3 regions of the Kitasatospora sp. NPDC059577 genome follow, and region 1 is predicted to be linked to each of the others. Evidence: riboswitches for the same ligand, from Rfam matches in the RefSeq annotation. Region 1 holds a riboswitch; each other region holds the start of a gene.
What was found. Region 1 has a riboswitch for S-adenosylmethionine ahead of ACFV0O_RS07850 (aminotransferase class V-fold PLP-dependent enzyme). Riboswitches for the same ligand answer to the same signal wherever they lie in the genome.

Region 1 (9,269 bases):
GGTTTTGCCACTCCCCCGAAGGCGTGAACTCCGTTTCCCACACCGACTTCACCGGACCCGCACACCACTGCGAAACCGGCGCTGAGCAGGCGTCATCCCGCCCGGCCCGGTTCAGGGCCGGGCCAGCCGGTTCAGCAGCAGCACTGACGCCACCGGGCGCGCGCCCGCCTTCCGCACGCCCTCCGCGACCTCCCGGTCGGCGGACACCACCACGACCGGACGGCCCTGCGGCTCCGCCCGCACCAGGCGGCGGATCAGCTCGTCCGCGGTCTCCCCGGTCCGGCTGAACCGCACCCGGACTCCGCGCGGCGGCGCCATCATCACCGGAACGTCCAGGTCCTGCCCGTCGAACACGCAGGTGACCTCCGCCTGCGTGCGCTGCGCCAGCATCGCCAGCCCGCCCAGCAGCCGGATCCGCTGCTGCTCCAGCGGCAGCGTCGGATAACCGGTCTTGGTCACGTTGTAGCCGTCCACCACCAGGTGCACCTGCGGGATCGCCAACAGCTGGTCCAGCAGCGCCGGGTCGTCCTCGGCCAGCCCCCGCCGGGCCACGTCGTGCGGCGAGGCCGCCCCCGGCACCACCGCCTCCACCAGGTCCGCCGGGCGGATCTGGGAGACCGGCAGCGCCAGCTCCCGCTGCAGCCCCTGGGCCGACTGCAACATCGTGTCCAGCAGCAGCCGCAGCCTCATGTCCTCGACGCTGCGCCCCTCGCGGGCGGACCGGCGGCCCTGCTCGGCGGCGGTCTCCAGCTCGGAGACCCGGTGCCTGAGCCGCCGCGCCTCGGTCTCGGCGGCGCTGCGCTCGGCCGCGCCCTGGGCCTTCAGGGCCTCCAGCTCCCCGGCCACCCGGCGCGTCTCCGCCTGCGCCCGACGGGTGTCGCTCTCCAGCGACCGCACCTTCTTGCGCAGCGACTCGGCCTCCCGCCGGACGCCCTCGGACTCCGCGCGCTGACGCTCCAGGTCCGCCCGCGCGGCGGCCCGCACCTCGGCCAGCTCCGCCTGCAGCTTCTCCACCAGCCGGGACGCCTCGGCGGCCGCGTCCTCGGCGCCGGCCCGCTCGGCCTCCTCGCCGACCTCGGCGACCAGCCGGCTCCAGCCCGCCGAACGCACCAGGTAGGCGGCGGCCGCGACGTCCATCGGATCGGCGGCGCCCGGGACGCTGCCCGACTCCAGCGCCCGCACCAGGTCCGGCTGCCCCAACCGCAGCCGTTCCGCTATCCGCACCCGGAAGGCCGGCTCCGCCTCCAGCGCGGCCGCCAGCGCCGTGGCTGCGTACTTGGCCCGCCGCGCCGGGGTGAACTTCACGTACTGACGCAGGCTCTGCGGGAGCTCACCCGGCGGCAGGCCGCCCAGCGCGTCCGAGGCCAACCCGACCACGCGACGGCGCACCCCCTCGGGCAGCGGCCGGTCCAGCTTCTCGACGGCGCGCTCCGCGGCGGGGCCGGAGAACCCGGGGAGTTCCGAGGGGGTCGGGGAGCCGGCCGCGTCGGAGGCACCGGACGAGGCGCCCTCCGCCGCGAAGCCCTCCGCACCGCCGTGCCCGGACCCGCCGACCCCTGGCTCACCGGCTGCGGGCACGGCGCTCTCCGCCGCTCCCGTCCCGGCGTCCGGCGTCTGCGCAGCGGGCCGAAGCCCCTGCGCTTCGCCGGGCTCCTTCGCTGCGTCCACCACGTCCTCGGCTCCGATCCTGTTTCCGGCTGGGTACGGCCGCGACTGCCCCCTGTCGTCACGCTCCGTGTGTCTTGTCTGTATTGTCCCGTGCGGCGGACGGGCGCGCCGCGCACCGCCCGCCGCTCCGCGGTGATCAGCCCTGCTCGGTCGGGGCCTCCGCGCCCTCGGCACCCGGACGGGCCACCAGCTCGACCTGGTCCACGGCGTTGCACCAGCGGCAGCGCACCGACTCGACGGTCTCGCTCAGCACCTCGGTCTCCTCGACCTCGGAGTCGCCGGCCAGGTCGAAGTGCAGGAACTCCGTCACCCGCGCGGTGCGGGTCACGTCGAAGCGGGTGAGGTTGCCGCACAGGGTGCAGCGCCAGCGCGTCTCGGCGGTCAGGGCGGGGACGGTCATCGGGGGTCCTCTCGGGTGGTCCCTGCGTGGGCTAGGCGCTCCCCCCGGAGCCCCGGCGTCGGCGGCGGGAGGCGGGAATGCCCGTGCCAAGCCTATTGCCTGGGGCAACCATCGCGACCACCGGTCAGCGGAATAGCGGGGCTAGTCCACCTGCCGTAAACCGCCGTGTCACCAGCGGCGCCCGGAGGGATGCTTGGCCGCATGGCGCTCGCGGCCCCCGACCACACCGCCGAGCGGGGAGACCGGCCGGAGGCGGCCGCCCCGGCGGTCACCTACGCCCTGATCGCGGTCAACACCCTGGTCTTCCTCCTCGGCCCGGCCGCCGGGCTGAATCCGCTGTACGGCACCGGCCAGACCCGGGTCTGCGCGGAGCAGCGGTACGAGCAGCGCTGGGGCGCGGTCCCGGCCGAACTCCTGACCGGACGATCGCTGACCACCGAACAGCTCGCCGAGGCCCCCGACCCGGTCCCCGGCTGCCCGGCCGCCCCGACGCCGGGCAAGCACCCGGCGCTGTCCGCCCTCACCGGCCTCTTCCTGCACGCCGGTTGGCTGCACCTGCTCGGCAACCTGCTCTTCCTCCACGTCTTCGGCCCCACCGTCGAACGGCGGCTGGGCCGCGCCCGGTACGCCGTCTTCTACCTGGCCGTCGGCAGCCTGGCCGCGTACGGCTTCGCGCTCGCCGAGGCGCACTCGCCGGATTCCACCCGGGTCCTCATCGGCGCCTCCGGCGCGATCTCCGGCGTCCTGGGCGCCTACCTGCGCTTCCACCCGCGCGCCCGGGTGACGACCCTCGTCCCGCTGCTGTTCTTCCTGCCGCTGCGCTTCCCGGCCTGGCTGGTGCTCGGCCTCTGGTTCGCCCTGCAGTGGTGGTCGGTGCACGCGGCGGGCCCGGGGGTGGCCTACCTGGTCCACGTGATCGGCTTCTCGGCCGGGTTCCTCTACGCCTGCACCGTGGTCCGCCACCCCCCGAGACGACCCGGCTGACGCCCGATACGCTGGCGGCACCCCACAAAGGAGCCGGAACAGTGATCACCGCCATCGTCCTGATCAAGACCAGTGTCGACCGCATCCCGGAGATCGCCGAGGCCATCGCCTCCATCGAGGGCGTCAGCGAGGTCTACTCGGTGACCGGTGGGTACGACCTGGTCGCGATGGTCCGGGTGCGCCGTCACGACGACCTGGCCGAGGTCATCCCGGGCCGGCTCAACAAGGTCCCGGGCGTGGCCCACACCGAGACCCAGATCGCCTTCCGCACCTACTCCCAGCACGACCTGGAAGCGGCCTTCGCCCTCGGCCTGGACGAGTAGCGGCGCCTCCGGCTCAGCCCTCGCGGCGGCCGCGGTCGACCTGCACCGTCGCGACGCAACGCCCGCCCTCGTTGCGGTAGTTCCACGCCGCGCCGTCCGTGACCAGCTCGCGGACGGCGGTCAGGAAGCGGTCGACGTGCTCGTCCGGAGTCCCGGCTCCGAAGCTGACCCGGATCGCGTTCAGGCTGCGCTCGCCCGGCAGCGAGGGCTCCGGCGCACCGCACTCGGAGACCGGACCGGGCGCGACGTCCTCGTCCCCGAGCAGGGTGCGCACCAGCGGGTGGGCGCAGAACAGGCCGTCGCGCACGCCGATGCCGTACTCGGCGGACAGCGCGGCCGAGAAGTGCGAGCTGTTCCAGTCCCGGACGACGAAGGACAGCACGCCCACCCGCGCCGAGCCGGCGCCGAACAGGTTCAGCACCCTGACCTCGGGGATCTCCGCCAGCCCGGCCGTCAGCCGGTCGACCAGCTGCCGCTCGCGGGCCTCCAGCGCGTCGAAGCCGGCCTCGCCCAGTGCCCGGCAGGCCGAGGCGATCGCGTAGGCGCCGATGACGTTCGGCGAACCGGCCTCGTGCCGGGCCGGGCCGGTGTGCCACTCCACGGCCACCGAGCCGTCCGTCTCCCGGGCCACCGTCCGGGTCGCGCCGCCGCCGGCCAGGTACGGCTCGGCCGCGTCCAGCCAGTCCGCCCGGCCGGCCAGCACCCCGGCGCCGAACGGCGCGTAGAGCTTGTGGCCGGAGAAGGCGATCCAGTCGACGTCCAGCTCGCGCACCGAGACCCGGTGGTGCGGGGCCAGCTGGGCGGCGTCCAGCACCACCCGGGCGCCGTGCCGGTGCGCGGTCCGGGTCAGTTCGGCGACCGGCCACAGCTCGCCGGTCACGTTGGAGGCGCCGGTGACGCAGAGCAGCTTCGGGCCTTCGGGCGCCTGGGCGAGGGCGGCGTCCAGAGCGGCCACCGCCCCGGCGCGCGAGCGCGGCGCGCGCAGGTAGGTGACGTCCAGTCCGGCGTGCGCCCAGGGCAGCAGCGAGGCGTGGTGCTCGGTCTCGAAGGCGAACACCCGGGTGCCGGCCGGAACCGCGGAGGCCAGCAGGTTGAGCGAGTCGGTGGTGGCCCGGGTGAAGACCACCTGGTCGCCCTCGCGCAGGTCGAGGAACCCCGCGACGGTGTGGCGGCTCTGCTCGAAGAGGTCGGTGGACAGCTGCGAGAGGTAGCCGGCCCCGCGGTGCACGCTGCCGTAGTACGGCGCGTAGGCGGCGACGTCGTCCCACACCCGCTGGAGCGCCGGGGCGCTGGCCGCGTAGTCGAGCGCCGCGTAGCCGACCTTCTCACCGCTGGCGAGCGGGACCTGGACGTCGGCGCCGAGGACGGCGAGGGGGGCGCAGGTTTCGGTGGCGAGGGACATGAGGATGCACTCCTTCGGGGTATGGGGACCCCGGGAGTGCTAGTCGTCGGGCGTCCGCGCTTGCCGCACGGACGGTGTGCCGTGGCGACCCGGTCCTCACCCAGGGCACCCCGCCACGGACGGAGGGTTGCCGGACAGCAAGCTGGGGCTTGACGCTGTCACTCATGACCTGCCGTCGACTCTAGGGTCGCGTCCAGCGGGCGGTCAAACGGGTATCCACCATCCGGACAGCGCACGCGCCCTCCCTCCTCCGCGGACGCCGGGAGCCCGCGCCGGCGCACCGGCACGGGCTCCCGACCACCGCTTCAGCTCCGGCTGGTGGCCTCCGACCAGCGCCGCAGCAGTTCCTGCGCCGCACCCGAGTCGATGGCCTCCGCGGCCCGCGCCATGCCCGCCGCGAGCTGCTCCGCCAGCGGCGCGTCGCCCAGGTCGAGCGCGACCAGCGCCGCCGCCGTGTTCAGCAGGACGGCGTCCCGCACCGGCCCGCGCTCCCCCGCCAGCAGCCGGCGCGCGACCTCGGCGTTGAACGCCGGGTCCCCGCCGCGCAGCGTCTCGATGCCGACCAGCTCGATGCCGACCTCGCGCGGGTCGAAGGAGGTCTCGGTGACCACTCCGTCGCGCACCACCCACACCCGCGAGGTGGTGGTGATGGTCAGCTCGTCCAGTCCGTCGTCGCCGCGGAAGACCAGCGCGGTCGAACCGCGCCGGGCGAGCACCCCGGCGATCAGCCCGGCGAGCCGGGTGTCGAAGCAGCCCACCGCGTGCGAGGTGACCTTGGCCGGGTTGGTCAGCGGGCCGAGGATGTTGAAGGCGGTCGGCACCCCGAGGTCGCGCCGGGCGGTGGCGGCGTGCCGCATCGAGGGGTGGAACTTCGCCGCGAAGCAGAAGGTGAGGCCGACCTCCTCGACCACCTCGGCGATCCGCCGGGCGGGGAGGTCCAGCGCCACGCCGAGCTTCTCCAGCACGTCCGAGGACCCGGTCGACGAGGAGGCGGCCCGGTTGCCGTGCTTGACCACCCTGGCGCCGGCCGCCGCCGCGACGATCGCCGACATCGTGGAGATGTTGACGGTCTTCGCGCGGTCGCCGCCGGTGCCGACGATGTCCACCGCGGGGCCGGGGACGTCCAGCGGCTCGGCGTGCGCGTACATCGCGTCCACCAGACCGCTGACCTCGTCGACCGTCTCGCCCTTGGCCCGCAGGGCGATCATGAAGCCGGCCACCTGGGCGGGGGACGCCTCGCCGCTCATGATCCGGTCCATCGCCCACGCGGTGGAGGAGCGGTCGAGGTCCTCCCCCTTCAACAGCGCCGACAGGAGGTCCGGCCAGGAGCGGACCACCTGCGCGGGGTCGCTACCGCCGTTCGCAGGGTTCACGTTCACCATGGCTGACTCCAGCTGTTGTCGGTTCCCCCGCTCCGGGGGACGTCCGTACGGATGGAGCCAGCCTATCGAGCGGCGGGGCGCCGATGGCCCCCTCTTCTCTACTACTGAGACGGGACCGCTCAACGAGCGGCCGGAGCCCGCTTCGCCAGCCGCGCCCGCAGCAGGGTGGCGACCGCCTCGGCCAGCGCCACCGGGTCCACCGGGTGGGAGATCGCGGCGTCGGCGCGGCTCCAGGCGGCGAGCCAGGAGTCCTGCGGCCGGCCGATCAGCACCAGCACCGGCGGGCAGCCGTAGATCTCGTCCTTCAACTGCCGCCCGAGCCCCAGCCCGCCGGCCGGGACGGCCTCGCCGTCCAGCACGCAGAGGTCCACGCCGCCCTTCTCCAGTGCCTTGAGCACCGCGGGGGTGGTCGCGCACTCCAGGTAGGACAGCTCGGGAAGATCCTCGGCGGGCCGGCGGCCGAGCGCCGTCAGCACCTGCTCGCGGGTGTTGCGGTCGTCGCTGTAGACGAGAACGGTGAGCGTCTCATCGGTCGTGTACGCCATGGGCCCTGCTCCCTCAAGTGTGATCCGGACCACGTTCGCCTGATCCGGATGCTACTCCCGATCACCCTCCGCCGAGTGCCCCTCGCGCACGTTCCTCCTCAAGCCGCCGCGCCCTGGGCTCACCCGCCCGGAGGACGGCGCGTCACCCTGACCCGCCCGGTCCACCCGTACGGCCGACCCGGGCCGCTCCCCCTACCTCCCGCGGCTGCTCCGACCGTGCAGCGACGCGCCGGGCAACGGGGTCGCAGGCCGCTCCGAGGAACCGTCAGAAAAGGGACACGCCGCTGCTCAGCCCCCATCCGGGCACCCCGCCGGCCCCCAAGCGGGCATACCGCACGCACCGGACACTCCGAGGGACACCCCCCGGCGTGAAGACGGAATAAGGGACCGACATAATGTCCGTCGTGGCGACAGCAACAGCAGTAGAAACCGGGCACGCGCACGGATCGGTCAACCGGCCGAACATGGTCAGCGTCGGAACGATCGTCTGGCTCAGTTCCGAGTTGATGTTCTTCGCGGCCCTCTTCGCGATGTACTTCACGCTCCGCTCCGTCAAGGGGGCCGAGTTCTGGACCGAGAAGGCCCACGCCCTCAACGTGGCGTTCTCCTCGGTCAACACCACCGTCCTGGTGCTCTCCTCGCTCACCTGCCAGCTCGGCGTGTTCGCCGCCGAACGCGGTGACGTGAAGAAGCTCCGCATGTGGTTCATCATCACGTTCATGATGGGCGCGGTCTTCATCGGCGGCCAGGTCTACGAGTACACCGAGCTGGTCAAGAAGGACGGCCTGTCGCTGTCCTCCGACCCGTACGGCACGGTGTTCTACCTGACCACCGGCTTCCACGGCCTGCACGTGACGGGTGGTCTGATCGCCTTCCTGCTGGTCCTGGGACGGACGTACGCAGCCAAGCGCTTCACGCACGAGCAGGCCACCGCCGCGATCGTCGTGTCGTACTACTGGCACTTCGTCGACGTCGTGTGGATCGGCCTGTTCGCGACCATCTACCTGATCAAGTAACCAGCTGATCAGGTCGCTGGCCACCGGCTGCGGCCCCCGCCCTCACCGGCGACGGGCCGCTTCTGCCGGTGCCGACGCTCCCACCGACCGACCGCGCGCGCAGCCCTAGACAGGCAGCCTCGTGCCGGCCAGACCGGCCGCCGGGTGCACCCACCAGTCGACCAGATCCTGACACCGGGGTTATTCCGTGAAAAAGCTCTCCGCACGACGGCGCCACCCATTGGCGGCGCTGGTCGTCCTACTTCTCGCCCTGGCGGCAACCGGGGGGCTGTACGCCGCGTTCGCTCCCGCCGACAAGGCGCAGGCCGACGTCGCCGCGCAGTCGCTCGCGATCGATGAGGGCAAGAAGCTCTTCGCCGTCGGTTGCTCCTCCTGCCACGGCCTGAACGGCCAGGGCGGCAGTGACGGTCCGAGCCTGGTCGGCGTCGGCTCCGCCGCTGTCGACTTCCAGGTCGGCACCGGCCGCATGCCGGCCCAGCAGCCCGGCGCCCAGGTCCCCCGCAAGAAGAACATCTACACGCAGGCCGAGATCGACCAGCTCGCCGCCTTCGTCGCCTCCCTCGGTCCCGGCCCGGTGACCCCGACGGAGGAGCAGTACACCTCGACCAACCCGGAGGACATCTCCAAGGGTGGCGAGCTGTTCCGCACCAACTGCGCCCAGTGCCACAACTTCGCCGGCCAGGGCGGTGCCCTGACCAAGGGCAAGTACGCCCCGTCGCTTGAGGGCGTGGACGCGAAGCACATCTACGAGGCCATGCAGACCGGCCCGCAGAACATGCCGTCGTTCCCGGACGGCACCATGCCCGAGGAGCAGAAGAAGCAGATCGTGGCCTTCGTCCGCCACACCACCAGCGAAGAGCCCAACCCCGGTGGTCTCACGCTCGGCAGCCTCGGTCCGGTGACCGAGGGCCTGTTCGGCTGGATCTTCGGTCTTGGCACGCTCATCGCGGTCGCGATCTGGGTCGCCGCCCACACCACCAAGGCCAAGAAGTCATGAGCCACGACATGTCAGAAGAGAACCTCCCGGAGTCGCACGGCTCCGCCGGCGAGGTCGCCGAGCACGGCAACCCCTTCGCCGACCCGGGCCTGCCGGCCCACGAGCCCCGCCGCACCGACATCGACGAGCGGGCCGCCCAGCGCGCCGAGCGCCAGGTCTCGCTGATGTTCGTGATCTCGATGCTCGCCACCGTCGGCTTCATCGCCTCGTACGTGACCATCGACCCGGACAAGATCGTCTACATCTTCCCGCTGGGTCACGTCAGCGCGCTGAACTTCGCGCTGGGCCTGACCCTCGGCGTCGCGCTCTTCATGATCGGCGCGGGCGCGGTCCACTGGGCCCGCACCCTGATGTCGGACGTCGAGCTGCCGGCCGAGCGTCACCCGATCGAGGCCGACGACGAGGTCCGCGCGGACGTCATCGAGCAGTTCAAGACCGGCGCCGCCGAGTCCGGCTTCGGCCGCCGCAAGATGATCCGCAACACCCTCATCGGTTCGATGGCGCTGGTCCCGCTCTCCGGCGTGGTCCTGCTCCGCGACCTCGGCCCGCTCC
Region 2 (9,269 bases), on a different contig from region 1:
TCCTCGCCGCGCTCCCGGCGGTACTGCGCCGGGTAGAGCTGCAGCGCGGCCCGCAGCACCACCGAGGGCGCGGCACCGATCACCGGCATGGTCATGAGAGTCCTCCTCCCGACGCGGGCCGCCCCTGCGACCCGGCACTCCCCGGCAGCATCGCCCGGATCCTCGCCAGCCGGCGCTCGGCCTCGGTGGCGACCGCCCGCAGGCGCCCGGCCTCCGCGGCCAGCGCCTCCCGCCCGGCGCCGGTCAGCGCGTAGGTGCGCCGGGCGCGACCGTCCACCACCTCCTCGGCGGCGACCTCGATCAGGCCCTGGCCCAGCAGCCGGTCGAGGGCGCCGTAGAGGGTGCCGGTGCGCATCTTGACCCGGCCGTCGGAGATCGCGGCGATCTCCTGGATGAGCGCGTAGCCGTGCCTCGGGGCATCGGCCAGCGCGGTGAGCAGAAGCAGCGTCGGCTCCTGCATGGAGCGTTCAGTCATACGTCTACATATATCGCCGACCGGCACATCCCGTCCACCGGAACGACCCGCCACAATGGCCCGCATGCCGACGCACACGCCCACCACCGAGACCGACCTGCTCACCGCCTGGACCGCCCTGCTGCACCGCTGCGGCGCCGCCGACGACCCCGGGCCGTACGGCCGGGAACTGCTGCGCCGCTGGTCGGAACCCCAGCGCCGCTACCACACAGCCGAGCACCTGAGCGCGGTCCTACGGCACGTCGACGACCTCGCCGGGCACGCCTGCGACCCGGACACCGTCCGCCTCGCAGCCTGGTTCCACGACGCCGTCTACCGCCCCGACCGCACCGAGAACGAGGAGCGCAGCGCCGCCCTGGCCGTCCGCGCGCTCACCGCCGCCGGCCTGCCCGCCGCCCGGGTCGCCGAGGTCGAGCGGCTGGTCCTGCTCACCGTCGGCCACGACCCGGCCCCCGGCGACCGCGACGGCGAGGTGCTCTGCGACGCGGACCTCGCCGTCCTCGGCGGCACCCCCGAGGCGTACGCGGCGTACGCGGCCGCCGTCCGGGAGGAGTACGGCTTCGTCCCGGAGCCGGACTTCCGCGCCGGCCGCGCCGCCGTCCTGCGCGGGCTCCTGGCCCTGCCCGCGCTCTACCGCACCCCCGCCGCCCACGAGCGCTTCACGGACGCCGCCCGCGCCAACCTGACGGCCGAACTCCAGCGGCTGGAGGACTAGGGCAGCTTCCCGACCGGCGCCACCACCGCGCCCTGCTTGCCGCACACCCAGTGCGGATCGGGCCCCAGCTCCGGCTCCACGCCCAGCGCGTGCGGGTCCCCGTCGGCCGCGCACTCGCTGCACAGCGGCCAGCGCCCGTACGCCTCCAGCAGCGCGTCCTGGACGTCCTGGGCGACCAGTCCGAGCACGTACTCGGTGCCGTCCGGCCACTGCTCCAGCCACCAGCGGCGGTGCGTCACGGCCTGCTCCACCAGCGAGACGACGGCGGCGTCCGCCACGTCCCGCGCGGTGAGGTCGGCCAGGATCAGTGCCCGCGCGTTGTGCAGGGCGGTCTCGATGTCGTCAGCAGCCATCCGTCCATTCTCCGTCGACCCGTCGCAACGCCGAAACGCCGCGTGGGCGGCCCCCCGAAGGGAACCGCCCACGCGGACGAGGTACCACCGATCCGATCGGAACGATCAGGATCAGAAGTCCATGTCACCGCCCGGCATGCCGCCGCCGGCGGCCGCAGCGGCCTTCTCCGGCTTGTCGGCGATGACGGCCTCGGTGGTGAGGAACAGCGCCGCGATGGAGGCGGCGTTCTGCAGCGCGGAGCGGGTGACCTTGGCCGGGTCGATGATGCCCACGGCGACCAGGTCGACGTACTCGTTGGTGGCGGCGTTCAGGCCGTGACCGGCGGGGAGGTTGCGAACCTTCTCCACCACGACGCCACCCTCCAGGCCGGCGTTGGTCGCGATCTGCTTGATCGGCGCCTCCAGCGCGACCTTGACGATGTTGGCACCGGTGGCCTCGTCGCCCTCCAGCTCCAGCTTGTCGAAGGCGACACCGGCCTGCAGCAGGGCGACGCCACCACCGGCGACGATGCCCTCCTCGACGGCGGCCTTGGCGTTGCGGACGGCGTCCTCGATGCGGTGCTTGCGCTCCTTGAGCTCCACCTCGGTGGCCGCGCCGGCCTTGATGACGGCCACGCCGCCGGCCAGCTTGGCGAGGCGCTCCTGGAGCTTCTCGCGGTCGTAGTCCGAGTCGCTGTTCTCGATCTCGGCGCGGATCTGGTTCACGCGGCCGGCGACCTGGTCGCTCTCGCCGCCACCGTCGACGATGGTGGTCTCGTCCTTGGTGATGACCACCTTGCGGGCGGTGCCCAGCAGGTCGATGCCGGCGTTCTCCAGCTTGAGGCCGACCTCCTCGGAGATGACCGTGCCACCGGTGAGGATGGCGATGTCGCCGAGCATGGCCTTGCGGCGGTCGCCGAAGCCCGGGGCCTTGACGGCGACGGACTTGAAGGTGCCGCGGATCTTGTTCACGACCAGGGTCGACAGGGCCTCGCCCTCGACGTCCTCGGCGATGATGACGAGCGGCTTGCCGCTCTGCATGACCTTCTCCAGCAGCGGCAGGAGGTCCTTGACCGAGCCGATCTTGGAGTTGGCGATGAGGATGTAGGGGTCCTCGAAGGTCGCCTCCATCCGCTCCAGGTCGGTGGCGAAGTAGGCCGAGATGTAGCCCTTGTCGAAGCGCATGCCCTCGGTGAGCTCAAGCTCCAGACCGAAGGTGTTGCTCTCCTCGACGGTGATGACGCCTTCCTTGCCGACCTTGTCCATGGCCTCGGCGATGAGCTCGCCGATCTGGGTGTCAGCGGCGGAGATGGAGGCGGTGGAGGCGATCTGCTCCTTGGTCTCCACGTCCTTGGCCTGGGCCAGCAGCTGGTCCGAGACGGCGGCGACGGCCTTCTCGATGCCGCGCTTCAGGGCCATCGGGTTGGCGCCGGCGGCGACGTTGCGCAGACCCTCGCGAACCAGGGCCTGGGCGAGCACGGTGGCGGTGGTGGTGCCGTCACCCGCGACGTCGTCCGTCTTCTTGGCGACCTCCTTGACGAGCTCCGCGCCGATCTTCTCGTACGGGTCCTCGAGCTCGATCTCCTTGGCGATGGAGACACCGTCGTTGGTGATCGTGGGGGCGCCCCACTTCTTCTCCAGCACGACGTTGCGGCCCTTGGGGCCGAGCGTGACCTTCACCGCGTCGGCGAGCTGGTTCATGCCACGCTCAAGGCCGCGGCGAGCTTCCTCATCAAAGGCGATGATCTTGGCCATCAGAAGTGGTCCTCCGGGACACGGTCGACTGCTCGGACCAAGGGGTGCCCGCGACGGACGGCCCTGGTGTGCGGGGGTCTTTTCCCCTACCGCTCCCGGGGGCCTCACCGACCCGGTCCGCTGTCACTCTCACGCTGTGAGTGCTAACGCCAATGATTAGCACTCCGGGTGGTCGAGTGCAAGCCCCGCCGCCGACCCGCGAGCCGCCGCGGAGCCCGCCCCGGGGCCGTCCGGGAACGGCCGGAAACGCCGGGAACACGCCGGGAACACGCCGGGAACACCCGGGAACGCCGACGGGCCCGCACGACGCGTGTCGTGCGGGCCCGTCGAGAAGCGAGTGGTCACCAGCCCTGGGCCGGGCCGAGCTCCTGGAGTCGGAAGGGGTCAGACCGCCGCGCGAACCATGTCCGCCTGCGGGCCCTTCTGTCCCTGGGAAATCTCGAACTCGACCCGCTGGCCCTCCTCGAGGGTGCGGTAGCCGTCCATCTGGATCGCGCTGTAGTGGACGAAGACGTCCGCACCACCGTCGACCGCGATGAAGCCGTAGCCCTTCTCCGCGTTGAACCACTTGACGGTGCCCTGAGCCATTCCGAACTCCCCTAGTGCTGTGCTGGCCCTTCACGTGCCCGCAGGTCGCGGGCCCGGGTTGGTTTGAAGGCCGGCCCGGGGAACCCCCCCTGGGCGCAGCCGTGCACGCCGCAGCCCTCCGCGCGGGGCGCCGAACGGCGTCCGGTGAGCGGGTGACTGCGTCGACCGCCGCTGAATGTATCCGGACCGACGCCCTCTGCAACAGGGTCAACCGCCGGTAATTCCACTGCCCGATCAAGGGACAGGACGGGCCGAATCGGAAAAATATCGGCATTTCACGCCGGACATAGCGGACGAATTACCCAAATCCCCGCGGTAATTCTGACATCGGCCTGACATGATTGCCGGGCCGGTCTCACCGGCCGGACGCGCCCGGGCGGAACGGCGCGGGCGGTCGAGAGGGAACCCCTGTTCCCAACCGAGCGACACTCTACTCCGACTCGACTCGGAAAGATTCCAGCCGGAATGCAACCGGCCACCCGTGCGCACGGAGAACGGAATTCCGTACGCACGGGTGGCCGAATGGCGGGGATTCGCGGCTCAGCAGCCGCCGGCCACCGCCGGAATGATCGAGACGCCGGCGCCGTCCTTGATCTCGGTCGCCAGGCCCTCGGCGAAGCGCACGTCGTCGTCGTTCACGTAGACGTTGACGAAGCGGCGCAGCTTGCCGGTGTCGTCCAGCAGGCGGGCGGCGATGCCCGCGTGGTTCTTCTCCAGGTCGGCGATGACCTCGGCCAGGGTCGCGCCCTGGGCGGTCACCTCGGCGGCGCCGCCGGTGTAGGTGCGCAGGATGGTGGGGATGCGGACGTTGGCGCTCATGGCTCTCCTAGCGGGGTGGGGCCTTGCGGGGCGGGCCCCCGGGTGGCGGGGCCGGGACGGGGGAGGTTCAGGCGGACACGAGGCCGGCGGCGCGGAAGGAGTCCAGCGTCGGGCGGATGACGGCGGTCATCCCGGCGTCGGAGACGGCGTCCAGGGTCTTCAGGCCGTCGCCGGTGTTGATCGCGACGGTCTCCTTGGCCGGATCCAGCTGCCCGGTCTCGACCAGCTTCTTCAGCACGCCGACGGTCACCCCGCCCGCGGTCTCGGCGAAGATGCCCTCCGTCCGCGCCAGCAGCCGGATCGCCGCCACGACCTCGGCGTCCGTGACGTCCTCGACCGCGCCGCCCGTGCGGCGGGCGATGTCCAGCACGTACGGGCCGTCGGCCGGGTTGCCGATCGCCAGCGACTTGGCGATGGTGTCCGGCTTGACCGGCCGAATCACGTCCCGGCCGGCCTTGAAGGCCGCCGACACCGGCGAGCAGCCCTCCGCCTGGGCGCCGAAGACCCGGTACGGCCGGTCCTCGACCAGTCCGAGCTTGATCAGCTCCTGCAGCCCCTTGTCGATCTTCGTCAACTGCGAGCCCGAGGCGATCGGGATCACGATCTGCTCCGGCAGCCGCCAGCCGAGCTGCTCGCAGATCTCGTACGCCAGCGTCTTGGAACCCTCGCCGTAGTACGGCCGCAGGTTGACGTTGACGAAGCCCCAGCCCTCCCCCGCCGGGTCGCCGATCAGCTCCGAGCAGAAGCGGTTCACGTCGTCGTAGTTGCCCTCGATGCCGATCAGCTCGCCGCCGTACACCCCGGCCATGACGACCTTGCCCTGCTCCAGGTCGTGCGGGATGAACACGCAGGACCGGAACCCCGCCCGGGCGGCCGCCGCGCCCACCGCGCCGGCCAGGTTGCCGGTGGAGGAGCAGGACAGCGTGGTGTAGCCGAACGCCCGCGCCGCCTCGATGGCGCACGCCACCACGCGGTCCTTGAACGAGTGCGTCGGGTTCCCGGAGTCGTCCTTGATGTGCAGCTGGGCGGTGAAGCCGAGCTCCCGGCCCAGGTTGTCCGCCTTCACCAGCGGGGTCCAGCCCGGGTTCAGGTTCGGCTTGGACGCCACGTCGGCCGGCACCGGCAGCAGCGGCGCGTAGCGCCAGACGGACGTCGGACCGGCCTCGATCCGCTTGCGCAGCTCCTCCGCGCCCTCGCTGCCGAACTCGTAGGCGATCTCCAGCGGGCCGAAGCACTCCAGGCACGCGAAGCTGGGACCGAGCGGGAAGCGGGTGCCACACTCGCGACAGGACAGCGCGGCGGCCGGGCCGAGGTCCACGGGTCGGGGTCCCCCCGGCCGAAGGCTGGGGGAGGGTGCGACAGTGTCGATAGCCATGATGGCGAGGCCTCTCTCCTCATCTTCCCCGTAGCGCGGTCGCGCCACAGGCCGGAATTGGCACCTGTCCCGCCGGGGCCTGTATGACGACAGCCGCGCGAGAAGGTTGCCGGGACGTCAACGGGCCGTTCCCTCAGTCCCTCTGGATGAGCTTGTGAAATTGTGGTGGCGCTCAGCGGTGACCCCGGCGTGCAAAGGTCCGACCGCTGTACGAAGACTGTATCCGAAGGCGTCAATCCTGAACGGGACCGTCCGCCACGCGAGATGACCCGTCCCACCCGACCCGCCGAGGAGACTTCCGTGCCCGCCGAACCGACTCCCGCACTGCTCCCGCAGGCGGCGTCCTGGCTGCGCCGCCGCTCCTGGAGCGCCGCCGACCGGCCGGTCCGCACCCTCCTCGCGGCCAAGGAGCGCACCGGGCGCACGGTCAGCGTGGTCCTCCCCGCCCTGGACGAGGAGGCCACCGTCGGCGACATCGTCCGCACCGTCCGCCGCGAACTGATGGAACGCCTCCCGCTCGTCGACGAACTCGTCGTGGTCGACTCCGGCTCCGTCGACGCCACCGCCGCCGTCGCCGCCGAGGCCGGCGCCCGGGTGGAGCACCGCGACGCCATCCTGCCCCGGCTGCCCGCCGCCCCCGGCAAGGGCGAGGTGCTCTGGCGCTCGCTGCTGGTCACCCGCGGCGACATCGTCTGCTTCGTGGACGCCGACCTGCGCGAGTTCGACCCGGCCTTCGTCTCCGGCATCGTCGGCCCCCTGCTGACCGACGAGTCCATCCACCTGGTCAAGGCCATGTACGACCGCCCGCTGGAGACGGAGTCCGGCGCCGTCGTCCCGGCCGGCGGCGGCCGCGTCACCGAACTCGTCGCCCGCCCCCTCCTCAACCTCCACTGGCCGGAGCTCGCCGGGTTCGTCCAGCCCCTCGGCGGCGAGTACGCGGCCCGCCGCTCACTGCTCGAACGGCTGCCCTTCCCGACCGGGTACGGCGTCGAACTCGGCCTGCTGGTAGACGCGTTGGAACTGGTCGGCCTGGACGCCCTGGCCCAGGTGGACGTCGGCGTCCGGCACCACCGCCACCAGGACGGCCAGGCCCTCGGCCGGATGGCCGCCACCATCTACCGCACCGCCCTCGAACGCCTCGACCGCGCCCACCGGCTCAAGGCCTCCGCCGACCTGGTCCACCCCCAGCTCACCCAGTTCACCCGCGACCCGGACCCCCGCCCCCGGACCCCGGCCGGGGACACCCCCATCTTCACCCCCCGCACCTACGAGATCACCGCCCTGGAACGCCCCCCGATGCACACCGTCCCCGAATACGCCACCCGGCACTGAGGGGTTTGCCACGCCGGAGCCCCGGCAACATCCCAACCATGGGCGATCTCACGACCGAACGTTCGAGTGCGACCGGCACCGCCCCCGTCCTGGTGGCCTCCAACCGGGGACCGGTGTCCTTCAGCACCGCCGACGACGGCACGCTGACCCTGCGGCGCGGCGGCGGGGGGCTGGTGTCCGGCCTCTCCGCGATCGACGACCCGAACGCCGTCTGGGTCTGCGCGGCCCTCAACGCCGCGGACCGCAGAGCCGCCGCGCAGGCCCCCGACGGCCGCCTCGACCTGGCCGGCCACGACGTCGGCGGGCAGGCCGTCCGGATGCTGGACATCGACCCCGAGACCTTCGCCCGCGCCTACAACGGCGTCGCCAACTCCACCCTCTGGTTCGTCCACCACCTGCTCTACGCGACCCCCACCGCGCCCGCCTTCGACGCCGGGTTCCGCACCGAGTGGGCTGCCTACCGGGCCTACAACGCGGCCTTCGCCGAGGCGCTGGCTGCCGAAGCCGCCCCGGACGCCGCGGTGCTCGTGCAGGACTACCACCTCTCCCTGGCCCCGGCCCTGCTCCGCGCCGCCCGTCCCGACCTGCGGATCGGCCACTTCTCGCACACCCCGTGGGCCCCGCCCGAGTACTACCGGATGCTGCCCGACGACGTCGGCCGTGACGTCCTCACCGGCATCCTGGGCGCCGACCGGGCCGGTTTCCTCACCGAACGCTGGGCCCGCGCCTTCGCCGCCTGCTGCGAGGACCTGCTCGGCGCCGCCGTCGACCACGAGGCGCTCACCGTCACCCACGACGGCCGCACCACCCGCCTGGGCGTGCACGCCCTCGGTGCCGACGCCGACTTCCTGCGCGAACGCTCCCGCCGGCCCGACGTGGACGAGCGCCTCGCCATCCTGCGCGAGGCCGTCGGCGACCGCCGCACCATCGTCCGGGTCGACCGCACCGAGCTGAGCAAGAACATCGTCCGCGGCCTCCAGGCCTACCGGCACCTGCTCCGCACCCGCCCCGAGTGGCACGACCGGGTGGTCCACATCGCGTTCGCCTACCCGTCCCGGACCGACCTGGCCGAGTACCGGGACTACACGGCGGCCGTCCGGCGCCTCGCGGGGGAGATCGACGCCGAGTTCGCCACCCCCACCTGGAAGCCGCTGATCCTGCACGTCGACGACGACTTCCCGCGTTCCCTGGCCGCCTACCGCCTGGCCGACGTGGCCCTGGTCAATCCCATCCGGGACGGCATGAACCTGGTGGCCAAGGAGGTCCCCGTGGTCTCCGACCGCGGCTGCGCCCTGGTCCTCTCCCGGGAGGCCGGCGCCTACGCGGAACTCGCCGACGACGCCCTGACGGTCAACCCGTACGACGTCATCGCCACCGCCGACGCACTGCACACCGCCCTCACCATGCCCGAGGCGGAACGCGCCGACCGGACCAAGCGCCTCGCGGCGGCGGCCACCGCGCTCCCCCCGCAGCAGTGGTTCCTCGACCAGCTCAACGCGCTGTGAGCGCCTGACCCAGCGATTCCAGCAGTTCCACCACGCCGGCCGGGCCCGGGACCACCAGGTCCGCCCGGTCGGCGAGTTCGCGCACCGGTGCGTCCCCCACCGCCGCGCTGCACACCAGCAGCCCGGCCATCCCCTCGCCCCGCAGCTTCTCCACCGCCGCGAAGGCCGCCACGTCCCCCAGGTCGTCCCCCGCGTACAGCACCGATCCGGCGGCCCGTTCCCGGAGGAAGCCGGTCAGCGCCGCCCCCTTGTCCACGCCCGGCGGCCGCAGTTCCAGCACCAGCCGGCCGGGTTCCACCACCAGTCCGTGCTCGGCCGCCAGCGCCCCGACCGGCGCCCGCAGCAGTTCCAGCGCCTCCTCGGGCGCCGCCGT
Region 3 (9,269 bases), on a different contig from region 1:
GGCCGCGGCGGCCGGCGGCGAGGCGGCCGGGTTCGCGGCCCGGCTGGACGCCGCCGCGGCCCGGATCGGGCGGACCACCGCCGCGCTGTGGGCGACCGGCGACCCGGCGGTCGCGCTGGCCAACGCCACCGTCTACCTGGAGGCGGTCGGCCACGTGGTGCTGGCCTGGATCTGGCTGGAGCAGTTCCTCGCGCTCGGCGCGGGCACCGACGCCTTCCGGGAGGGGAAGCGGCAGGCCGCCCGGTACTTCTTCCGGGTCGAACTGCCGCGCACCGGGCCGCAGTTCGACCTGCTCGACAGCCTCGACCGGACGGCCGAGGAGTGCCGGCCCGAGTGGTTCTGACGGCCCGGACAGGGGCGTCCGGAGCACCGCACCCGCCGTCCGGAGGGAGGGTCGGGCGCCCTCGTACCGGACGCCCTGTCGGTCGGGCCCGCCCGGGCGGTCGGCTGACGCCGACCCGTCGGGCCGATCCCGTCGGGCCGGCACCGGCCCCCGGGTCAGCCCGCCGTGGCGTGGGGGCGGCCCGCCGGGCGGGGCCAGGTGTGGTGGTGGCGGTCGATGACGTAGTGGTGGTCGTGCCGCCAGGCGCCGCCCGCGGTCGCGTGCGCGTCGGCGAGGTGCGGGTGGCCGGCGGGCAGGTCGGTGTGCAGGTGCTCCAGCTCCTCGGGGTCGCGGGCCGGCCACAGGGCGGCGGCGCCCGTCGCGGCGGCCAGGGCGACCCCGCCGAGGACGACCGCGGTGACGGGCAGTCCGGCGCCGGCGGCGAGCCATCCGGCGAGGGGGTAGGTGAGCAGCCAGCAGGCGTGCGACAGGGAGAACTGGGCGGCGAACGCGGCGGGCAGGTCGGCGTCGGCGGCCGAGCGGCGGATGAGGCGCCCGCCGGGGGTCAGCACGGCGGAGCTGCCGGCGCCGACGAGCGCCCAGGCGGCGAGCAGGGCCACCCACGTCCCGGTGCCGGTCGGGGCGGCGGAGATCGCGGTGACGGCCGCCAGGACGGCCGGCAGGGCGAAGGCGGCGGGCAGCATGACGGCGCGGTCGCCGACCCGGGCCAGCACGCGGGGCAGCAGGAGCGCGGTGAGCATCGAGCCGACGCCGTAGGCGCCGAGCGCGAGCGAGACGGCCCCGGCCGGGCGGTGGAAGTGGTCGCGGACGACGTTGACGGTGTCGACGAAGACGATCGCGCCGGCGGCCGCGACCGCGAGGTCCAGGGCGAGCAGGGCGCGCAGCCGGGGAGTGGCCCGGAACAGGCGGGCGCCCAGGGCGGCCCGGGCGTGGCCGCCGCCGGTGCGTTCGACCGGGGCGGGTTTGGGCAGGACGGCGGAGACGACCAGGGCGGCGGAGGCCAGGAACCCGACCGCAGTCCCGGCGAACAGCCAGTCGTACGAGACCGCCGACAGCAGCAGCGCGGCGAGCGCGGGACTGAACAGGGACTCCAGGTCGTAGGCCAGCCGGGACATCGACAGCGCGTCGGTGTAGTCACGCTCGGCGGGCAGCACGTCCGGGATGGTGGCCTGGAACGTCGGGGTGAAGGCGGCGGAGGCGGCCTGGAGCAGGAGGATCAGCACGTAGACCTGCCAGACCCGGTCGACGAACGGCAGGGCGAGCGCGACGCAGGCCCGGGTGAGGTCCATCGCGACCATCAGGGTCCGCCGGGGCAGCCGGCCGGCGAGCGCGCCGGCGACCGGGGCCACGGCGACGTAGGCGACCATCTTGATCGCCAGCGCGGTGCCGAGGACGGCGGAGGCGTCGTTGCCGGCGATCCGGTAGGCCAGCAGGGACAGCGCCACGGTGGCCAGGCCGGTGCCGACCAGGGCCACGGCCTGCGCGGTGAAGAGGTGGCGGTAGGTGCGGTTGCGCAGCACGGAGAGCATGGGCGTCGTCCCGGTGGGCCGTGGGGTGGTCAGCCCATCATAAAAACAAGTGCGTACCTGTGCACCTATTCGTCGAAACTCGGCCCCGGCCGTGCGGTGCGGTCGGCGCGTGCGCCGCCCGGGCGTGTGCCTGCCGGCGCGTGCGCCCCGCCGACGCGGGTCAGTCGTGCGGCGGCAGGTGGCCGATCTGGTGGTCGGCGACGTTCAGCGCCTCGTCGACGAGCCGGCGCAGGTGGCCGTGGCGCAGCGAGTAGACCACGCGCCGGCCCTCCTTGCGGGTGGCGACGAGGCCGGCCAGCCGGAGCTTGGCCAGGTGCTGGCTGACGGACGGCCGGGCGGCGCCGGTGGCCCCGGTCAGCGTGGTGACGTCCGCCTCGCCGCGGCCGAGTCGCTCCAGCAGGGCGAGCCGGGTCCGGTCGGCCAGCAGGGTCAGCACGGACGCGGCGACGTCCAGGCGCTCCTCGGCCCGCTGCTGCGAGCGATGCGCATCTGCTCGATCGGTGCCGGTGCTCATCCGCCCATCGTAGGGCGTTCCCGTGCGCACCTGCGCGCACATCCGCCCGTGGAGCCGCCGGGGCCGCTCCCGTCCGGCGGCGCCGCTCGCCCGGGTCCCGGACGGCGGCGGGGCGCACGCGCGGACCGGCCGCCGCGGCGATCGACGTGAGAGGCTCGTCCCATGGAACAGCGCGTACTCGGCCGCACCGGCCGGCCCGTCTCGATCGTCGGACTCGGAACCTGGCAGCTCGGCGCGGACTGGGGGGACGTCCGTGAGGAGGACGCCCTGGCCGTGCTGGAGGCCTCCGTGGAGTCGGGCGTCACGCTCTTCGACACCGCCGACGTCTACGGCGACGGGCGCAGCGAGCGGCTGATCGGCCGCTTCCTGAAGGACCGCCCGGACGCCGAGGTCTTCGTCGCCACCAAGTTCGGCCGCCGGGTCGAGCAGCGGCCCGAGCACTACCACCTCGCGAACTTCCGTGCCTGGGCGGACCGTTCACGGTCCAACCTGGGCGTGGAGCGGCTCGACCTGGTGCAGCTGCACTGCCCGCCGACGCCCGTCTACTCCTCGGACGAGGTCTTCGACGCGCTGGACACCCTGGTCGCGGAGGAGCGGATCGCCGCGTACGGGGTGAGCGTGGAGACCTGCGCGGAGGCGCTGACCGCGATCGCGCGCCCGGGCGTGGCGAGCGTGCAGATCATCCTCAACGCGTTCCGGCTCAAGCCGCTGGAGCGGGTGCTGCCCGCCGCCGAGGCGGCCGGCGTGGGGATCCTGGCCCGGGTGCCGCTGGCCTCGGGGCTGCTCTCGGGCCGCTACAGCGAACGCACCGTCTTCCCGGCGGACGACCACCGCACCTACAACCGCCACGGCGAGGCCTTCGACCAGGGCGAGACCTTCTCCGGGGTGGACTTCGCCACCGGCGTCGAGGCGGCCGCCGAGTTCGCCGCGCTCGCGCCGGAGGGCGCCACCGCCGCCCAGACGGCGCTGCGCTGGATCGTCCAGCAGCCGGGCGTGACGACGGTGATCCCCGGCGCCCGCAACGTGGCGCAGGCGCGGGCCAACGCGGCCGCCGCCGGCCTCGCGCCGCTGCCGCCGGCCACCCTGGCGGCGGTGCGGGAGCTGTACGACCGCCGGATCCGGCCGCAGGTGCACGACCGCTGGTGACGGCGGGGCGGGCGGTGCCCGGACGGCCGTGATCCCGGGGGCGGGGGGGGGGGGGTGGGCGCCCCCCCCCCCCCCCCCGCGTCCGTGCGCCCTGCGGAGGCCGTCCGCGTGCCTGGGCAGCCGCCCCCCGCTCTGGCACCGTGGCGCGGACGATTCCGGATCCGCGGAGGAGGCACCCCATGGCACGGCGCTGGCTGGTGACGGGCTGTTCGTCCGGACTGGGGCAGGCCCTGGCCGCCGCGGCGGCCGAGGCGGGGGACGAGGTGGTGGCCACCGCCCGCAAGCCCGCCGCCCTGGAGGACCTGCGACGGCGCCACGGCGGGCGGATCCTGCCGCTGGCACTGGACGTACGGGACGCCGAGCAGTGCCGCAACGCCGTCGCCGCCGCGGTGGACCGGCTCGGCGGCCTGGACGTCCTGGTCAACAACGCCGGCAACGGCGTGTTCGGCACCGTGGAGGAGGTCGGCGACGAGGAACTGCGCGACCAGCTGGAGACCCTGGTGGTCGGCCCCTGGCGGCTGGCCCGGCTCGTGCTGCCGGTGCTGCGCGCCCAGGGCAGCGGGCACGTCCTCAACGTCTCCTCGCTGGCCGGCCGGATGTCCTTCCCCGGCCTGGCCGCGTACGTCACCGGCAAGCACGCGCTGGAAGGCATGACGCAGGCCCTGGCCGCCGAGGCCGCGCCGTTCGGCATCCGGGTCGCCGCCCTGGAGCCCGCCGGCTACGCCACCCGCTACGGCACCTCGCTCACCGATGCCGCCGACCGCTCCGCGCTCTACCGGGACGCCACCGAGCCGATGCGCGAACAGCTGCGCGGGATGGCGCAGTTGCCGACGGTCAGCCGACCCGAGGACTTCGCCCGGGACGTCCTGCGGATCGTCGCCGCCGACACCCCGCTGCCGGTGCGCATCCCGGTCGGCGCCGGGAGCCTGGACTCCATCGCGGCCGCCGTGCACGCGGGTGCGGAGGAACTCGCCGCCGTCCGGGGCCTGTTGGACGGGTGACGCCGACCGCGGGCGTCGGGCGCCGCCGGAGCGGACGTGGACCCTAGCCCCGCTCGGCCGCGGGCGGGTCGAAGGCGCGGAAGAGCGAGAGGTCCGGTGCCTGCTCGCGGATCGCGGTCCACCGCTCCTGGAAGGCGTGCCGCAGGCGGGCGGGCGGCCAGGGGGAGGGCCGCAACTCCGGGGGGAGGAGCGGGTCGTGCTCCAGCGCGTGGCCGAACGCGTCGGCCAGGCGCAGTGCGGTGGCGACGAGTCCGGTGGAGCCGTGCGGGGTGCCGGTCGGGCCGCCGGCGGGGGCGTCCTCGACGGGGTGTCCGAGGGCGTCGGCGAGCGGGCCGTACGCGGCGAGGGTGTCGGCCGCGGGCCACAGGCGTTCCGCGGTGGTGGCCGGGTCGGAGAATCCCGGGCCGGTGAGGCGGGTGGCCTCCGCGGTGATGAGGTAGGTGTCGACGGTGGACCGCGAGGTCTCGTCGGTCAGTTCCCGTACGAGGTCGTGCGGGCTGACGTAGGTCCCGGGCGCGAGCGGGACGCCGCCGAGCCGGGTCAGCGCGGTGCGGAGCGCGTCGCGTTCGGCCCGGCGCTGCTCGGGGACGGAGAAGGCGTAGAGGCGCCAGAGTCCGTCCCAGGGGGCGAGTCCGGTGTCCTGCGCGTAGGCGAGGGCGACGAACCGGGCATCCGCGTCGGTGCGCAGCCGGCCCGCGTCGGTCAGGTGGAGGCGGCCCTTGCGGCCCCGCCCTTCCTGGCGCAGCACGCCCGCCGCCTCCAGCCGGCGGACGGCGAGCCGCACCGGCTGGTCCGCGAGGCCGGCCGCCGCGGCGACGTCGTAGACGTAGTCGAGCGAGGCGGTGCCCCGGGGGTCGAAGCAGGCTTCGACGACCGTGCGCGGCGCGGGCTTGTATTCGGGCACGGGAGTCCTCGGTTCGTGACGGCGCGTCCCCGGGCGGGGCGTGCGGCCACTGTGCCACACCGGGGCGGGCGCTCCCGCGGACCGCGGGCGGGGCGGCCGCCCCGGGTGCGGCGGCCGGTCCGACCGGCCCGGCGCCCCCGCCGACGCGGGGTCAGGCGCCCTCCCAGGGGTAGCCGTGGCGCCGGAAGGCGGAGGCGATCGCGGCCTTGCCGCCCTCGACGTCGTCGTCGAAGAGGACGCGCCCGACCGGCGACTCGATCCGCACCTTGCCGCCGTGGCGGAAGACCCCGCCGACCTGGTCACGGGTGATGACGCGGGTGTCGTCGCCCTCGGTGATCGTGATGTCCTCGTCCGAGATGCGCAGCGTGGCGCTGTGGTACGTGAGGAGGAGCCCGGCGACCAGGCCGGCGACGGCCAGCAGTACCGGCCGTCCGACGACCATCGCCGGGGAGTCGAAGGAGCCGAGGAACCGCACGGTGTCCGCGTACGGGATCGGGTGCCGGGCGGCGAACCCGAGGAGCCAGGGGACGGCGAAGCCGAGACCGGCTCCGGCCGCACCGCAGAAGGCCCAGACGACCAGCTTGGTGTCCAGCGGCATCCGGAGCTCGGTCGGGGTGGCCGGAGAGCCGGGATCGTTCTTCATGAATACGACCGTAGCAGATCCGATAGATATCGGCGGCCGATGGCCGGCACCGGCCGGGGGGCGGGTGCGCGCCACGGCGGGCGGCGCCCGGCGGTGCGGCGTGCCCGTCTCCCGTGCGCGGTGGGGGGAGGTTTGGCGAGCGGCCCGGGGAATCTTGTATGGTTCCTGGCGAATCATCCAGAGGGGTGGAGGGACCGGCCCTACGAAGCCCCGGCAGCTCCCCGGTCGACCCGGCGTCCGAAGTACGCGCCGTGCCGTCCGGGATCAGTGCCAACTCCGGCCTGCCGCCACTGTGGCGCGGGAAAGATGAGGAGACACGGTGCTCTCTGTGCTGTCCTTCGCCCGGGCGCTTCCCGCCCCGGCCCTTTCGCGTACCCGTCTCGTGCCCGGCGCAGGCAATCGGCCGACTTCTCCGGCCCGTCCTCGCTGACCACCCCCCCGCTCCCCGCGGGGAGCCTCCGTGAGCACGGCCCGCCCGCCGCTCACGGGATCTGAGACGGAGTACCCATCCATGCAGAACGCGAGCGGTGTCGGCGTGCTCGACAAGATCACCTCGATCCTCGGCACCCTGGAGGCCGGTCCCACCACCCTGGCCGGACTCGTCGCCGCCACCGGACTGGCGCGGCCCACCGCCCACCGGCTGGCCGTGGCACTCGAACACCACCGCCTGGTCACCAGGGACATGCAGGGCCGGTTCGTCCTCGGCCCCCGGCTCGGCGAGCTGTCGTCCGCGGCGGGGGAGGACCGCCTGCTGGCCGCCGCCGGCTCGGTCCTCACCCACCTGCGGGACATCACCGGCGAGAGCGCCCAGCTCTACCGCCGGCAGGGCGAGATCCGGATCTGCGTGGCCGCCGCCGAACGCCTCTCCGGCCTGCGCGACACCGTTCCGGTGGGCATCACCTTCCCCATGAAGGTCGGCTCCGCCGCACAGGTCCTGCTCGCCTGGGAGGAACCCGAGCGGCTCCACCGCGGCCTGCAGGGTGCCCGGTTCACCGCCACCGCGCTCAGCGGCGTACGGCGCCGCGGCTGGGCGCAGTCCATCGGCGAGCGCGAACTCGGCGTCGCCTCCGTCTCCGCGCCCGTCCGCGGACCGTCCAACCGGGTCGTGGCCGCCGTCTCCGTGTCCGGCCCGATCGAACGGCTCACCCGGCACCCGGGTGCGCAGCTCTCCCGGGCCGTCGTCGAGGCGGCCGACCGCCTCACCGAGGCCCTGTGCCATGCCTGACCGGGGCTCCCGGCCCCTTTTCGCGCCGGTCACGCCCGGCCGAACCGGGCCGCGCCGCGCCCCGCTTCGGCCGGTTCGGCCCGGTCGGGCCGCGGTCCGGGGCCCGGGCGCGGCCCCGGTTCGGCCCCGTTTCAGCCCCGGGGTTGCAGCACGGCGAGGGAGGGGCGGGGGATGCGGCCGATGACCGAGCCGATCAGGGTGCCGATCGACACCCCGAACAGCGCCGACACGGCCGCCAGCACGGCCTGCGCCCCGTTGCCGACCTCGATCTGGGCGGTGTTCAGCAGGCCGAAGGAGCCCGGCACCACGATCCAGAACGCCGGGAGGTAGAGCACCTGCCAGAGCGGACCGCCCGGCAGCCAGTGCACCAGGGTGGCCGCGCACGCGGCGGAGACCGCCCCGGCCAGGCCGCCGATCGCCGCGCCGTGCGCCATCCCCACCGTCACCTGGACGGTGGCGCTCACCGCGATCACCACGACGATCCACGGGACGGCCGAGGGCGGGGTGTGGACGTTGACCACCAGCCCGGCCACCGCGATCGCCAGCCCCAGCCCGATCACCCACCAACTCGGCTTCGCCACCTGGACGTTGGCCAGCGCCGAGGCCGGCATGCCGGTCGCGGTCGCGGCCGCGACCAGCCCCGCGAGGAACAGCGTCAGCTGCACCGCGCCGGACACCAGCCGGGCCGAACCCGCACTGGCCGCACCCGCGGCGATCTCCGACAGTCCGGTGACCAGCAGCCCGCCCGGCAGCAGGATCGCCAGCGTGGCCACGATCGTCCGCAGCGGGCCGTCCAGCAGCGAGGCCCGCGCGAGCGTCAGGACCAGCAGGGAGACCAGGAACCCGGCGGTGACGGGCAGCAGCGGCCGCAGGTACGGCATCCGCCGGGCGAGCACGGTCAGCCCCACCACGATCAGCGAGCCGAGCCCGGCCGCCAGCACGTTCGCCGCCGCCGGCTGCAGGAAGAGGCAGACGCCCACCCCGACCGGCAGCGCCCCGAGGTCCGCCACCCAGGTGGGCCAGTGGGCCGGCGCCCGCCGGATCCGGTCCAGTTCGGCCAGGGCCCGCGGCCCGTCGAGCTCACCGGCGCGCAGCCGGTGCACCAGGTGGAGGACGTCCGCCGTCTGCTCGAACCGCAGGGCGGCGCCCACCGGCTGGAACCTGGCGCCCTCGTCGGGGCCCAGGGCGACGAACAGCCCGTTGGTCAGGGCCGCGACCCGCACCTCCGGAGCGCCCGACGCCCGCCCCAGGCCGCGGAGTTCCTCCTCGACCTCGTGGACGGGAAGGCCGCCGCCCAGCAGGGCCTCGCCGAGGTCGAGCAGCAGGCGGCAGAGCGGGTCGGGCGGGGCGCCGTCGCCCCGGACCGATGGAGACTTGGTGGACATGGCAGGTATCGTCCCATCCCGCCCGCTTCGGTCCGCGTGTGCCCCGGTCTGATCGGTTCCCGCCGGGTCGGTCCCTGTCGCCGAACCCCGGCCCCGCCCTGCTGCCGCCCCGCCCGTGCCCGGCCGCCCGTACCCGCTGCCGTCGCCCCGCCTCGGGCGTCCCCGGCCGGGCCGCTGGTCGGTCGGACCCGCTCACGGGCGGTACCGGCGGTACTTCCGGCGGTCCGCCGAACGTGATGTGAGGCCCGCGTGAAGGTCGCGGGTGGGGCCGGTGATCGGCCGTTGATCGGACGTAGACGCCGAGCCTGGAGCATCGGGAACCGGAGGGAACCGGTTCGGAGGCCACAGCCTGACCACCGGGGCCAGTACGGCCGGACCACGGGCCGCGCGGGCACCCAGTGCTGCGGCCGCCGGACCGGACCTCCAGCGAGAGTCCGAACCACGGAAGGGCAGACGAGGCATGGACAGCGGGCAGTCGGTGCAAGCGGTGAGGACGGCGGCGGGCTTCGGCGAGCAGCTGCGGGTACGGCGCGAGCGGATCGGGCTGACCCAGCAGTGCCTGGCCGATCACGCCACCCT

Region 2: another riboswitch for S-adenosylmethionine. It lies ahead of thrC (threonine synthase); the one in region 1 lies ahead of ACFV0O_RS07850 (aminotransferase class V-fold PLP-dependent enzyme).
Region 3: another riboswitch for S-adenosylmethionine. It lies ahead of ACFV0O_RS34660 (IclR family transcriptional regulator); the one in region 1 lies ahead of ACFV0O_RS07850 (aminotransferase class V-fold PLP-dependent enzyme).

The regions. Positions count from the first base shown of each region.
Region 1 is NZ_JBHWBZ010000006.1:4,269-13,537, reverse strand. Features, by position in the region: gene ACFV0O_RS07870 (NYN domain-containing protein) at 112-1,413, opposite strand; gene ACFV0O_RS07865 (hypothetical protein) at 1,805-2,068, opposite strand; gene ACFV0O_RS07860 (rhomboid family intramembrane serine protease) at 2,270-3,052, shown strand; gene ACFV0O_RS07855 (Lrp/AsnC family transcriptional regulator) at 3,094-3,375, shown strand; gene ACFV0O_RS07850 (aminotransferase class V-fold PLP-dependent enzyme) at 3,389-4,777, opposite strand; SAM riboswitch class IV at 4,829-4,947, opposite strand; gene trpD (anthranilate phosphoribosyltransferase) at 5,083-6,159, opposite strand; gene ACFV0O_RS07840 (hypothetical protein) at 6,279-6,704, opposite strand; gene ACFV0O_RS07835 (heme-copper oxidase subunit III) at 7,100-7,720, shown strand; gene ACFV0O_RS07830 (c-type cytochrome) at 7,908-8,717, shown strand; gene ACFV0O_RS07825 (Rieske 2Fe-2S domain-containing protein) at 8,726-9,269, shown strand, end outside.
Region 2 is NZ_JBHWBZ010000056.1:55,398-64,666, forward strand. Features, by position in the region: gene ACFV0O_RS32305 (hypothetical protein) at 1-95, opposite strand, end outside; gene ACFV0O_RS32310 (PadR family transcriptional regulator) at 92-475, opposite strand; gene ACFV0O_RS32315 (hypothetical protein) at 531-1,190, shown strand; gene ACFV0O_RS32320 (hypothetical protein) at 1,187-1,543, opposite strand; gene groL (chaperonin GroEL) at 1,655-3,277, opposite strand; gene ACFV0O_RS32330 (cold-shock protein) at 3,662-3,865, opposite strand; gene ACFV0O_RS32335 (MoaD/ThiS family protein) at 4,406-4,684, opposite strand; gene thrC (threonine synthase) at 4,752-6,059, opposite strand; SAM riboswitch class I at 6,076-6,212, opposite strand; gene ACFV0O_RS32345 (glucosyl-3-phosphoglycerate synthase) at 6,384-7,391, shown strand; gene ACFV0O_RS32350 (trehalose-6-phosphate synthase) at 7,430-8,896, shown strand; gene otsB (trehalose-phosphatase) at 8,883-9,269, opposite strand, start outside.
Region 3 is NZ_JBHWBZ010000065.1:26,365-35,633, reverse strand. Features, by position in the region: gene ACFV0O_RS34695 (acyl-CoA dehydrogenase) at 1-343, shown strand, start outside; gene ACFV0O_RS34690 (MFS transporter) at 499-1,872, opposite strand; gene ACFV0O_RS34685 (ArsR/SmtB family transcription factor) at 2,033-2,386, opposite strand; gene ACFV0O_RS34680 (aldo/keto reductase) at 2,549-3,532, shown strand; gene ACFV0O_RS34675 (SDR family oxidoreductase) at 3,712-4,533, shown strand; gene ACFV0O_RS34670 (transcriptional regulator) at 4,577-5,437, opposite strand; gene ACFV0O_RS34665 (hypothetical protein) at 5,589-6,080, opposite strand; SAM riboswitch class I at 6,251-6,393, shown strand; gene ACFV0O_RS34660 (IclR family transcriptional regulator) at 6,592-7,305, shown strand; gene ACFV0O_RS34655 (threonine/serine exporter family protein) at 7,437-8,690, opposite strand; gene ACFV0O_RS34650 (helix-turn-helix domain-containing protein) at 9,151-9,269, shown strand, end outside.